3 regions of the Arthrobacter sp. CAL618 genome follow, and region 2 is predicted to be linked to each of the others. Evidence: riboswitches for the same ligand, from Rfam matches in the RefSeq annotation. Region 2 holds a riboswitch; each other region holds the start of a gene.
The links. A riboswitch is a leader RNA that binds a small molecule or an ion and turns the genes downstream of it on or off. The one in region 2 is predicted to bind S-adenosylmethionine.

Region 1 (3,237 bases), on a different contig from region 2:
CTGGCGTTGGGACGCAGCGCCCGACCAACGTCACGTCCGAGGCTGGTTGCACCCGAAAACTGGCATGGGCCCGCCCAGCTCAGGGCGCAGGCCCACACTCCCAGGAAGAAGACACCAGCCAGCGGCGCGGGAACCACCTCAGCGATATAGAGCGATACCGCCACCAATCCCAGGTCCTGTGACGGAACGACAATCGCAGCAGCGGTACCCAGCAAAGCCCCAATGACGATGAACGGGATGCCGAGACCCGCAGCGTAGAGCATGCCCTTGCGGCCGTCTTCGGGTGTGCGGCAGGACATGGTCATCTGGAAGGCGGCCTGCGCCAGAAGAACATTGACAATGAAAGTACCGAACCAGGCGGCAATCAATGTCACTCCCGCCGAGGACATATCCAGCATCTCCGGCTGATCCACGGCAAGCTGGCGGATGCCATCGATGCCCGGATTGATAAAGAATGCGAGGATTCCAACGGCGAGCATGCCGATGAAAACCACACAGTTGGCGGTCTGGGTGAAGGCAACAGCTCGCATTCCGCCTGCGGAGAGGAACACAAGGAGCAACAACGCCGTCACGATGATGGCGGCGTGGATTGAAAGACCGGTGAGAGCGTGCAGCGCGGAGGCAAAAGCGATGGCCGTCGCCACTGACCACATGGGGAAGGTCAACGCCGTGATTGACCCTGCAATCGCCTGGGCTTTCCGACCGAACCGCTCCCCGATCATTCCAGTCACCGTTACCACCAAGCGTTTGCGCAACGGCTTGACGAGAATCAGGGCGATAAGGAGAACCTGCACCGTTTCCGCCACTCCATACCAGATAGCTGATATCCCTGTTCGGTAGCTCAGCTCCATGATGGCGATATAGGAGGATCCTGAAAACAGGCCCGTAATACAAAACGCCACGGTCCACGGGCTGAAGGTCCGGCTACCGACGAAGAAGCCCTCCCCATGATCTGCCCGGTTACGAGCGGCCCGGCTCGTCAAAGCCAGAAGTAGCGTGTACCCGACGGCAAGGCCGAGCGTCCAAAGTCCCGCGCTGGTCATGCCTCCGCCCCGGAAATCAGCCATACGAGGTTAAAGTCAACACCTGCGTCTCGCACCAAGTTGATGGCCGGACACCGCTTTTCGACCTGCCGCTTGAAGGTATCCAACTCTGATTCTGGAACCGGCGTGCGCAGATTCACCGTCAACGCGAAATTCTTAAAATGAGGGGAGACGTCCGCCGTCCCCCGGAATCCCCGAACGTCCTGCTGAGCTTGGGAAGAGGTATCGATGGCTTCAACGACGATGCCCAGTTCCCGTGCCACGGTTTCGATAACTACGGTGACGCAGCCGTTGACCGCTCCAACCACATACTGCATGGGAGTTGGGGATTTGTCGTTCCCGCCCACAGCAACAGGCTCATCGGTCCGGAAGGTAAACCCTCGAGTTTCAACGAGGGTGGTCATTGAGCCTTCCCACCTGCCCGTGGCCCGGACACTTTTGAGCCACTGGCCAGGGTCCCGTTCAGCGCTTGCCTTATTAGCGGACGCGGTAGGTACAGTCATTTCACTCTCCATCGGTCTGGCGGTAGCACCTTATCGAAGCCTGAGGCTCCAATGGGTTGCTGCGGCGTCATCGATCCAGATCTCTCGGCCGCTCGGGATGGTCGTACACAACTAAAGCCGGTCCGGTTTGATTCACGCAACTTCCACAGTTGGAATTACGGCGTGTGACAAAGGAGTGCAGCCATGAAGTCGAAACGCTCCCAGGCGGCGTATCTACGCCACTACCTGCACGCACGCTAACTTACGCGCCAGATATCCCCGCAGAGCGAGCCTAGGACACAAGCCCACTAAACGGGCCTCACTACCGTTCGGGCTGACAGCCGGCGCTCCCGACCGGTCGTCGCCGGAAACCACTCTCTTTTTTGCTGCTGTCCTTCGGATCATGCGTCCCCGCTGCACTACCCAACTCAGCTGCGCTGAGCGGGCCTGGAACCAAACAATCTGATCGGCGCTCCGACGTCGCTTATTTCCTCCCAGATTTCCCGGCACACAGACCGCCCTACGGGTTGACCAGCCCAGAGGAGAACAGCTCCGCGATGCTTCGCCAGCAGGCAAAAACAATGGGGGAGGGGACCAACACCGCACACACTCAAAAGCCCCAAAAACCCCGGAAATAAGCGGATCTACCCTATTAAAGTTGACCGGAAATCGGTAAAATTAGAGGTAGTAGCACAGCAGTTGACTCTTACTAAAACCGCCACGAAACCAAGGACTGAGCGCTATGACTCTCACCATTTACACAAAGCCCCAGGGATGCTTTGGCTGCACCAAAACCAAAGAACTTTTCGCCAAAGCCGGCATCGCGTTCACAGAGGTCGATATCACCACCAACGACCAAGCACTGGAATACATCAGCGAAGAACTCGGTTACTCCCAGGCCCCCGTCGTCGTCTACGAAAAAGACGGCTCAGAAGATCACTGGTCAGGACTGAACCCCAGCAAAGTCCAGCACGTCATCGAGCTACACAACACCTAAGTAAGACACTCATTTCCTCAAATACTCACCAGCAACGACAACACTAAAACCGCTACGAAAGGTAGTTGATCCTCATGGCAGGCGAAACCATCATCACAGTCATTGGAAACCTCACCGCAGACCCCGAACTCCGATTCACCCCCAGCGGCTCAGCAGTCGCGAACTTCACCATCGCCTCAACGCCCAGGGCTTTCGACCGGCAGACCAACGAATGGAAAGACGGGGAAACCCTCTTTTTGCGCGGCTCCGTGTGGCGCGAATCAGCGGAAAACGTCGCTGAAACCCTCACCAAAGGAACCCGAGTCATCGCACAGGGACGCTTGAAGTCCCGCAGCTACGACACCAAAGAAGGCGAAAAGCGCACCGTGATGGAACTCGAAGTCGATGAGATCGGCCCATCACTTCGCTACGCCTCAGCTACCGTCAACCGGCGCCAGGCGAGCAGCGGGGGAGGGCAAGGCCACCAGGGCAACAACAACCCCACAGGGCAGCAGCAAGACCCGTGGGCGGCACCCGTCAACAGCGGACCCACCAGGAACGCTGGCAACAGCGACGGGTGGGGGAACGGCCCCGAGCAGTCCGAACCACCCTTCTAAACCACCTAATTCGAGTCGCAGAACTCGCCGCGTGGAGCTGGAGGAAGTGCACAGCGCGATCACGGCCAAAGCTACGAAGCGCTAGGCTACAACTAGATTTCGTTTCGCAGGGAAAACAA
Region 2 (3,237 bases):
CTCCTTGAAGGGTGGCCGGACGCCGCCGAGGTGGTCTATGTCCTGGATAGCACCGACGGGACGAGCACAACGATCGGCTAAGGCCGGCGCCTCTCTGTCGAGCTACGACTGCGCCGGGGTCACAGGTCCGCCCGGGATGCTGGCCATTGGGGATCGCGTGGCGGAGTCGATCTACCTCTTGCATAAGCGACTTCGGAGTGTTTAGCTTCGAGGGCGGCGCGGCCGGGCTTGGGGCCGAGATCGAGGTTGTTCCAGCTGGGTTGTTGGAATTGCTGAAGCCCCGCAAGAATCGCTGAACCGAGGACAGAATGCATGCGAAGCGAAACAGTGCGACCACCCTGCTCGCCCTTGCCCTCCTGATGGCAGGGGCCGGCTGCTCCGTCAGCCCGGGATATTCCAGCGTCCTCACTGATGGGGGCACCGACGAAATGTGCTTTGTGGATGTGCCGCCAAGCGAGGGGAAAACCCTCGTCGGTGAGATAATTACCAACAACGGAGATCAGCCGGTCACCGTCACGGAAGTGAAGCTGCTGGATGCTCAGGACATGGTGGTGGAGGACGCCTACATTATTCCGATGCAGTCAGGCCCAGGTACTACCCTCGGCGTGAGCTCGACGTTAACAAAGGACCCAGAGGTTCAAGCCATACTGGACCAGGCCGAACCGGCTGAGGGCTACGTCATCGGCCCAGGGGAGCAAGTTAATGTGGTGACCGCAGTATCAATCGCCGCAGCTGTCCGCCAGGGAACTGCATCGGGAATTGAGGTGCGCTCTGAGCAGTGGCCGGACACCAACGTCTCTGACGCGCGAATCAAAATGACCATGACGAAGACTCGTGTTTCTGACCACCAGATTTCCGTTAGTTGACATAATGTAGATTATCGGCGTTTCCGGGAAGGGTTCAGCAGCGGATCCGGGAACTCCCTTTACCGCCAACCTGACGCGAGATAAAGACCCACCGGCGAAGACTATGAGCTACTGACGGTCACCAACTCTTTGCCTTTATCCGTAGCGCGTTGATCCGTAGCGCGGGGTCGAGCCGTAACGGATCCGCCAAACCGCCGTCGTCAGCAGGCGCGCAGTCGAGCACGCGCTGCCAGAATATTCTCATCCCAGACGGATTCGAGGATTCGACGGTCAGCGAACGCGCGTCGAACCATGCCGTCGCAACGTTATCGATCACCCGCCACTCCGTGCTGATCTCTCTCATACCGAAATGTATACCCACCTGCACCGGCCTGCCAGTGCTGAATGTTGCGTCGGAAGTCGTACGGATCAGGACTTTCTTGATCGCCCCATCATTATGCGATTAGATCGCCGTAGTCCGCAGGGTATCGCTCCCCCGGACTGAACAACCATCCAGAGCGGCTGAGAGACCTGGCTCGTTGAAGCCGCAGCAACCACCCCTCGGGGCCGGTGCTACTGCCAGGACCGATGGAGAAAGTTTTATCCCCCGTTGGTGTCGACCCCATTCCTGGCGGTCAGATGCTTCAGCGTGCGTGGGTAGGGCACCTCGATCACGACTGAGAGGATCGACATGATTTCCCGCACCGTCTCACACCACAACGTCCTACCGCCCAACCCCGGTCCACGCCGGCGGTCCCTGCGGGTAGCGGCGCTCATCGGCCTTACGGCAGTGGCGCTCACCGCCTGCGGTTCGACCGCCACTACCGCTCCGGGTGAAAGTGTGGCCAGTGGACAGCCGGTCGAGGGCGGCACCCTGGTATATGCCGAGGTGACCCCCATCAATAACTGGCAGACCCAGTCCGCGAGGTTCTATGAAAAGTCCAATGTCCTCAACAGCGTCCTGGACCGCCTGACGTATTTCGACGCCGACCAGGGTGAGATTGTCCCCTGGATAGCCTCCGAGTTCTCCGCCAACGCAGACGCAACCGAGTTCACCTTCACCATTCGACCCGATGTGACGTTCAGTGATGGCACTCCGGTAGACGCCGAGGCAGTCAAACTGAACCTCGACGCCCAGGGCTTTGGGATTGAGGCGGCCCAGATTCAACCGAACGTGGACTTCGCCGGGTACGAGTCGGCCGAGGTGATCGGTGCTGATCAGGTGCTGGTGACGCTGTCCTCCCCCAACGCGAACTTCCTGCGGGCCACCACCTCGGTCACCGCCGGGTTGGTGTCCCCCGCAACACTTGAGCTGGATGCGGCAGGGCAATCAGCCATCTCCCAGATATCCGGGTCCGGACCCTTCACCTTCGAGTCCGAGAAGCCTGATGAGGAAGTAGTACTGGCCAAGCGCCCGGACTACGCCTGGGCGCCGGAAACCGCTGACAACCAGGGTGACGCGTACCTCGACAAGGTCGTCGTCAAATACCTGCCGGAGGTCGCCCATCGTGCTGGGGCGGTCCAGTCGGGGCAGGTCGACCTGGTGAGGGGCCTCCAGCCGGTGGACGAGGAAACCCTCGCTGCGACCGGTAATCAGGTTCTCCCGGCGAAGGGCGTGGACCTGACAGTGAACATGGCCGCGGTCCGGGTCGGCAGCGGGAAGCTGGCCGACGAGAACGTCCGCCGGGCCCTGCAGATTGGTATTGACCGGCAAAGTCTCAAGGACACCGTCCTGTCCGACAGCTACGAACTGGCTGCCTCGGTCCTGAACCACCGGGCACCCGGCTTCACCGACCTGTCCGAAGAACTCGAATACCAGCCCGAGGAAGCACGGCAGCTGCTCGACGAGGCGGGCTGGAAAGTCGGGGCCGACGGCATCCGGGCCAAAGACGGAATAGCACTCGAGGTGACCGTCACTAGTTCCAACAATTCGGTTGTCATCAAACCGGCCTTCGAGCTGATTGAACAGCAGTGGCGTGAGATTGGTGTCAAGCTCAACAACCGCGCCGGCGACAACACCTTTCTCGCCTCAGCAATGCCTGACCCAGCGGTGGAGTTTTTCGGCACCCGACAGTTCATCTACGGCGGTCTCGGCCCGATCTTCGAGCCGGAAAACAACACCATGACGCACACCAGCGACGAAGACCTCAACGCGATCTTCGCGGCCGAGCGTGCGGCAACCTCACTCGAAGAGCGCGATGAGCTGCTGGCCGAGGAACAGTATGCGTTGGTGGTGGATAAGGCCTACTCCCTGGTGCTCTGGGACGAGGTCCAGGTTTACGGTGCCCACAGCGGGACCCAGATTGAATTCACGTCCGGCACCGCCCCGGTATTCCAGGGTGCCTGGAAAACCGGCGGGTAGCGTCCATGATCCGCTATCTCTTGCAACGGA
Region 3 (3,237 bases), on a different contig from region 2:
GCATCCGTGGACCCGCTATGTTGCCCTCGGTGACTCATTCACCGAGGGCATTGGTGACCCGAATCCCGAGAGCGTGGGCGGTAACAGGGGGTGGGCCGACCGGGTCGCTGAAGAACTCAGCAGGAGCCGGGAGGATTTCGCGTATGCCAACCTCGCCGTTCGTGGCCGGCTGCTGCACCAGATCGTGGACCAGCAGGTTGCACCGGCTTTGGCCTTGAAACCGGACCTGATCACCATCTCGGCTGGCGGCAACGACCTGATCCGACCGGGTGGCGACCCGGACCAGCTGGCGGCCCGGCTGGACGGTGCCGTTGAGGCGCTCAGCGCGGATCAGGCGACGGTGGTCCTGTTCGCTGGCCCCGACGCGAGAGATTCGGTGCTGGGCAACTTCAGGTCCAAGACGGCAATTTTCAACGAGAACCTGAGGATCATCGCCGCCCGGCATGACGCCCTGATCGCAGACATGTGGGCGCTCCGGCAGCTGGTGAACCCGCAGATGTGGGATGGAGACCGGTTGCACTTTTCCCCGCTGGGTCATCACACCATTGCCATGATGGTGCTGGAAACCCTCGCGGTACCCCATTCCCTGACGCCGCTCGAACCGCAGCCGCTGCCCCATCAGAGCTGGCGCGCCGCGCGGACGGAGGACCTGGTGTGGGCGAAGGTGTACTTCGTCCCCTGGGTGCTGCGCCGGCTCCGCCGCCAGTCCTCGGGCGACGGGGTACTGGCGAAAAGGCCCGATGCCGCTCCGATCTTTGGCCCCGGGATGCCCCCCGGCGTCGGCGGCTAAGCCCCGGTCATTCACTAGTGATCGGTGTAGAAGGCTTCCCGCAGGCGTTGATCGAGCTGGTGAATCTCGGTCAGGAAGGCGTCGTGGCCGATCGGTGAGACGATCGTGTGGACGGGCACCTCCCCCGGCAAGGCCTGTGCCAGGGTGTGGGACTGGCTGGGGAAATACAACCGGTCCGAGTCAACCGCTGCGATGAAGAACTCGGCGGTGGCATCCCGCAACGCCAGGTGCAGGGGACCGCGGTCCCGGCCGGCATCATGCCCCATAAGTGCTTCGGTCAGCACCAGATAGCTGTTGGCGTCGAACCGTTCCACCAGCTTGCTGGCTTGATGGTCAAGGTAGCTTTCCACCTGAAATCTGCCCCGGGCTGCCGGGTCCGACGAGCCGAAGGGTGTCTCTGCACCCTGTGCCGCCCGACCGAAGCGGTGCTCCAGCTCCGGCTCGGACCGGTAGGTGATGTGGGCGATGCGCCGGGCCAGCCCGAGCCCGGCGACCGGGCCTGTGCCCGGGTAGTAGTCCCCCGCGGCGAATCCCGGGTCCAACCGGATAGCCTGCAGCTGCGCCTGGGCGAAGGCAATCTGCTCTGCCGAGCTTGCGGCAGTGCAGGCGATGACTGCGCACCGTTCGACCCGCTCCGGGTACACCAGAGCCCACTCCAGGGCCCTCGCGCCGCCGAGCGACCCCCCGATCACCGAATGCCACCGATCGATTCCGAGCGCATCAGCCAGGAGGGCCTCAGCCCGGACCGAATCCCTGACCGTGAGGTAGGGGAATCGGGAGCCCCAGGGGACGCCGTCGGGGTCCCCTGACGCAGGTCCGGTGGAGCCATAGCAGCCGCCGAGCATATTGATGGATACGACAAAATACCTGGTGGTGTCGATGGTTTTGCCGGGGCCCACCAGCTGGTCCCACCAACCGTCTTCGGTCGAATCGCCGCGGGCAACATGGGAGCTGCCGGTCAGTGCATGCTGAATCAGGACGGCATTGGACCCATCGTCGTTGAGGGTGCCCCAGGTTTCATAGGCGAGCGTAATCTCGGGCAGGTGCCCCCCGGTTTCACAGGTGAAGGGGCCCAGACCGAGTGAGCGGACGACGCCGTCAGGTGTCACCTGGGCCCGGTCCTGTTGTGCGGTGTGAATAGTTGTCACTGGTATCGCCCACCTCGGAATCCGCGCTTGCGCCGGACACCCTGTCCGCCGCCTGGTCGTCACCCGGGGCACCCCACCGCGAAGGAGGGTTGCCGTCCAGCAAGCCGGGGCTTGGTGGAGCGGGGTGTTCCGCTCCGTGCTGGCACTCGTGACCTGTTCCTAGATAACCCGAAAACGCAGCTTCGACGCAAATATGTGAACGTCCGTGTATCTGAAAGTCCGTGGCAAAAAAGACCCTGATCTACCCCCAGCAGCCCGATAAGCTTGCGCCATGCGGATCCGCCCAATCGATCTCGTCGATGTTTTTGTCTACCTCGTCGTCCTGGGTCTGTTCATTCAACTGTTTCCCGCGGTGATTTCCGAGACGTTCACCCTGGCGTTGCTGACCGCTGCGCTGCTGAAGCTGGTGCTCGAACTGGTGATGCGGGTGAAGAAGGCCCTGTTGACCCGCGTCCGTACGGCTGAGCGGGTTCTCCCCCGGGTGATCAATGGTGGGGCCCTGCTGCTGGTGCTTCCCGGAAGCAAACTCCTGGTGCTCCAGCTGGTGGCGTTCCTCTTCGGCGATGCGGTGTACCTGGGTGGCTTCTTCCAGGTCACGGCGCTGATCATCGTTCTGATGGCTGCCCGGGGTGGCGTGAGACGCCTTTTCGTCGGTAAGGGTAGCCTAAGTCGAGACACAGATCACAAAGTGCCAAACTAGGGCCATGCGCTTGGACCATGTCTCATATGCTTGTGAACCCGACGGCCTCGTAGCAACTGCGGGGAGGATCGCCGATGCCCTCGGCGTCGACCCGGTGAAGGGTGGTGTGCATCCCCGCTTCGGCACCAGGAACATGATTTTCCCGATGCTGAACGGTCAATATCTCGAAGTTGTTGAGGTGCTGAACCACCCGGCTTCCGACAAAGCTCCCTTCGGCCAGGCGGTTCGCGCCCGGTCCGAGGCTGGCGGCGGCTGGATGGGTTGGTGTGTTGCTGTGGATGATCTGGCCCCCTTCGAGGAACGCCTCGGTCGTAGCGCCGTCCCGGGCAACCGCAAATTTCCTGACGGTCAGGAGCTCACCTGGCAGCAGATTGGCATCAAGGGGCTGATCGCTGATCCCCAGGTCCCCTATATGTTGCGGTGGGACGACGGTACTGAGGCCCTGCACCCCTCACAGGCCCGACCCGCTACAGTGCGCCTCGATTCGCTGACCATTGCAGGGTCCCCCGACCGGATTGCTGAATGGCTGGGCACGCCGGCGACCGAGCCGCTCGATGAGGTTGTTGTGCAGTGGGTGGCACCCAATGGCACTCCCGGCA

Region 1: linked by a shared signal. The riboswitch ahead of K728_RS0108430 (OsmC family protein) and the one ahead of K728_RS0109700 (ABC transporter substrate-binding protein) in region 2 are both predicted to bind S-adenosylmethionine.
Region 3: linked by a shared signal. The riboswitch ahead of metX (homoserine O-acetyltransferase MetX) and the one ahead of K728_RS0109700 (ABC transporter substrate-binding protein) in region 2 are both predicted to bind S-adenosylmethionine.

The regions. Positions count from the first base shown of each region.
Region 1 is NZ_ASZW01000138.1:2,326-5,562, reverse strand. Features, by position in the region: gene K728_RS0108435 (sodium:solute symporter family protein) at 1-1,043, opposite strand, end outside; gene K728_RS0108430 (OsmC family protein) at 1,040-1,447, opposite strand; SAM riboswitch class I at 1,552-1,650, opposite strand; gene K728_RS0108425 (glutaredoxin family protein) at 2,268-2,522, shown strand; gene K728_RS0108420 (single-stranded DNA-binding protein) at 2,597-3,118, shown strand.
Region 2 is NZ_ASZW01000160.1:16,046-19,282, forward strand. Features, by position in the region: gene K728_RS0109680 (hypothetical protein) at 1-81, shown strand, start outside; gene K728_RS0109685 (hypothetical protein) at 309-866, shown strand; gene K728_RS0109690 (hypothetical protein) at 985-1,209, opposite strand; SAM riboswitch class I at 1,352-1,440, shown strand; gene K728_RS0109700 (ABC transporter substrate-binding protein) at 1,537-3,207, shown strand; gene K728_RS0109705 (ABC transporter permease) at 3,213-3,237, shown strand, end outside.
Region 3 is NZ_ASZW01000162.1:30,525-33,761, forward strand. Features, by position in the region: gene K728_RS0109950 (SGNH/GDSL hydrolase family protein) at 1-790, shown strand, start outside; gene metX (homoserine O-acetyltransferase MetX) at 805-1,938, opposite strand; SAM riboswitch class IV at 1,957-2,092, opposite strand; gene K728_RS0109960 (hypothetical protein) at 2,210-2,638, shown strand; gene K728_RS0109965 (VOC family protein) at 2,643-3,237, shown strand, end outside.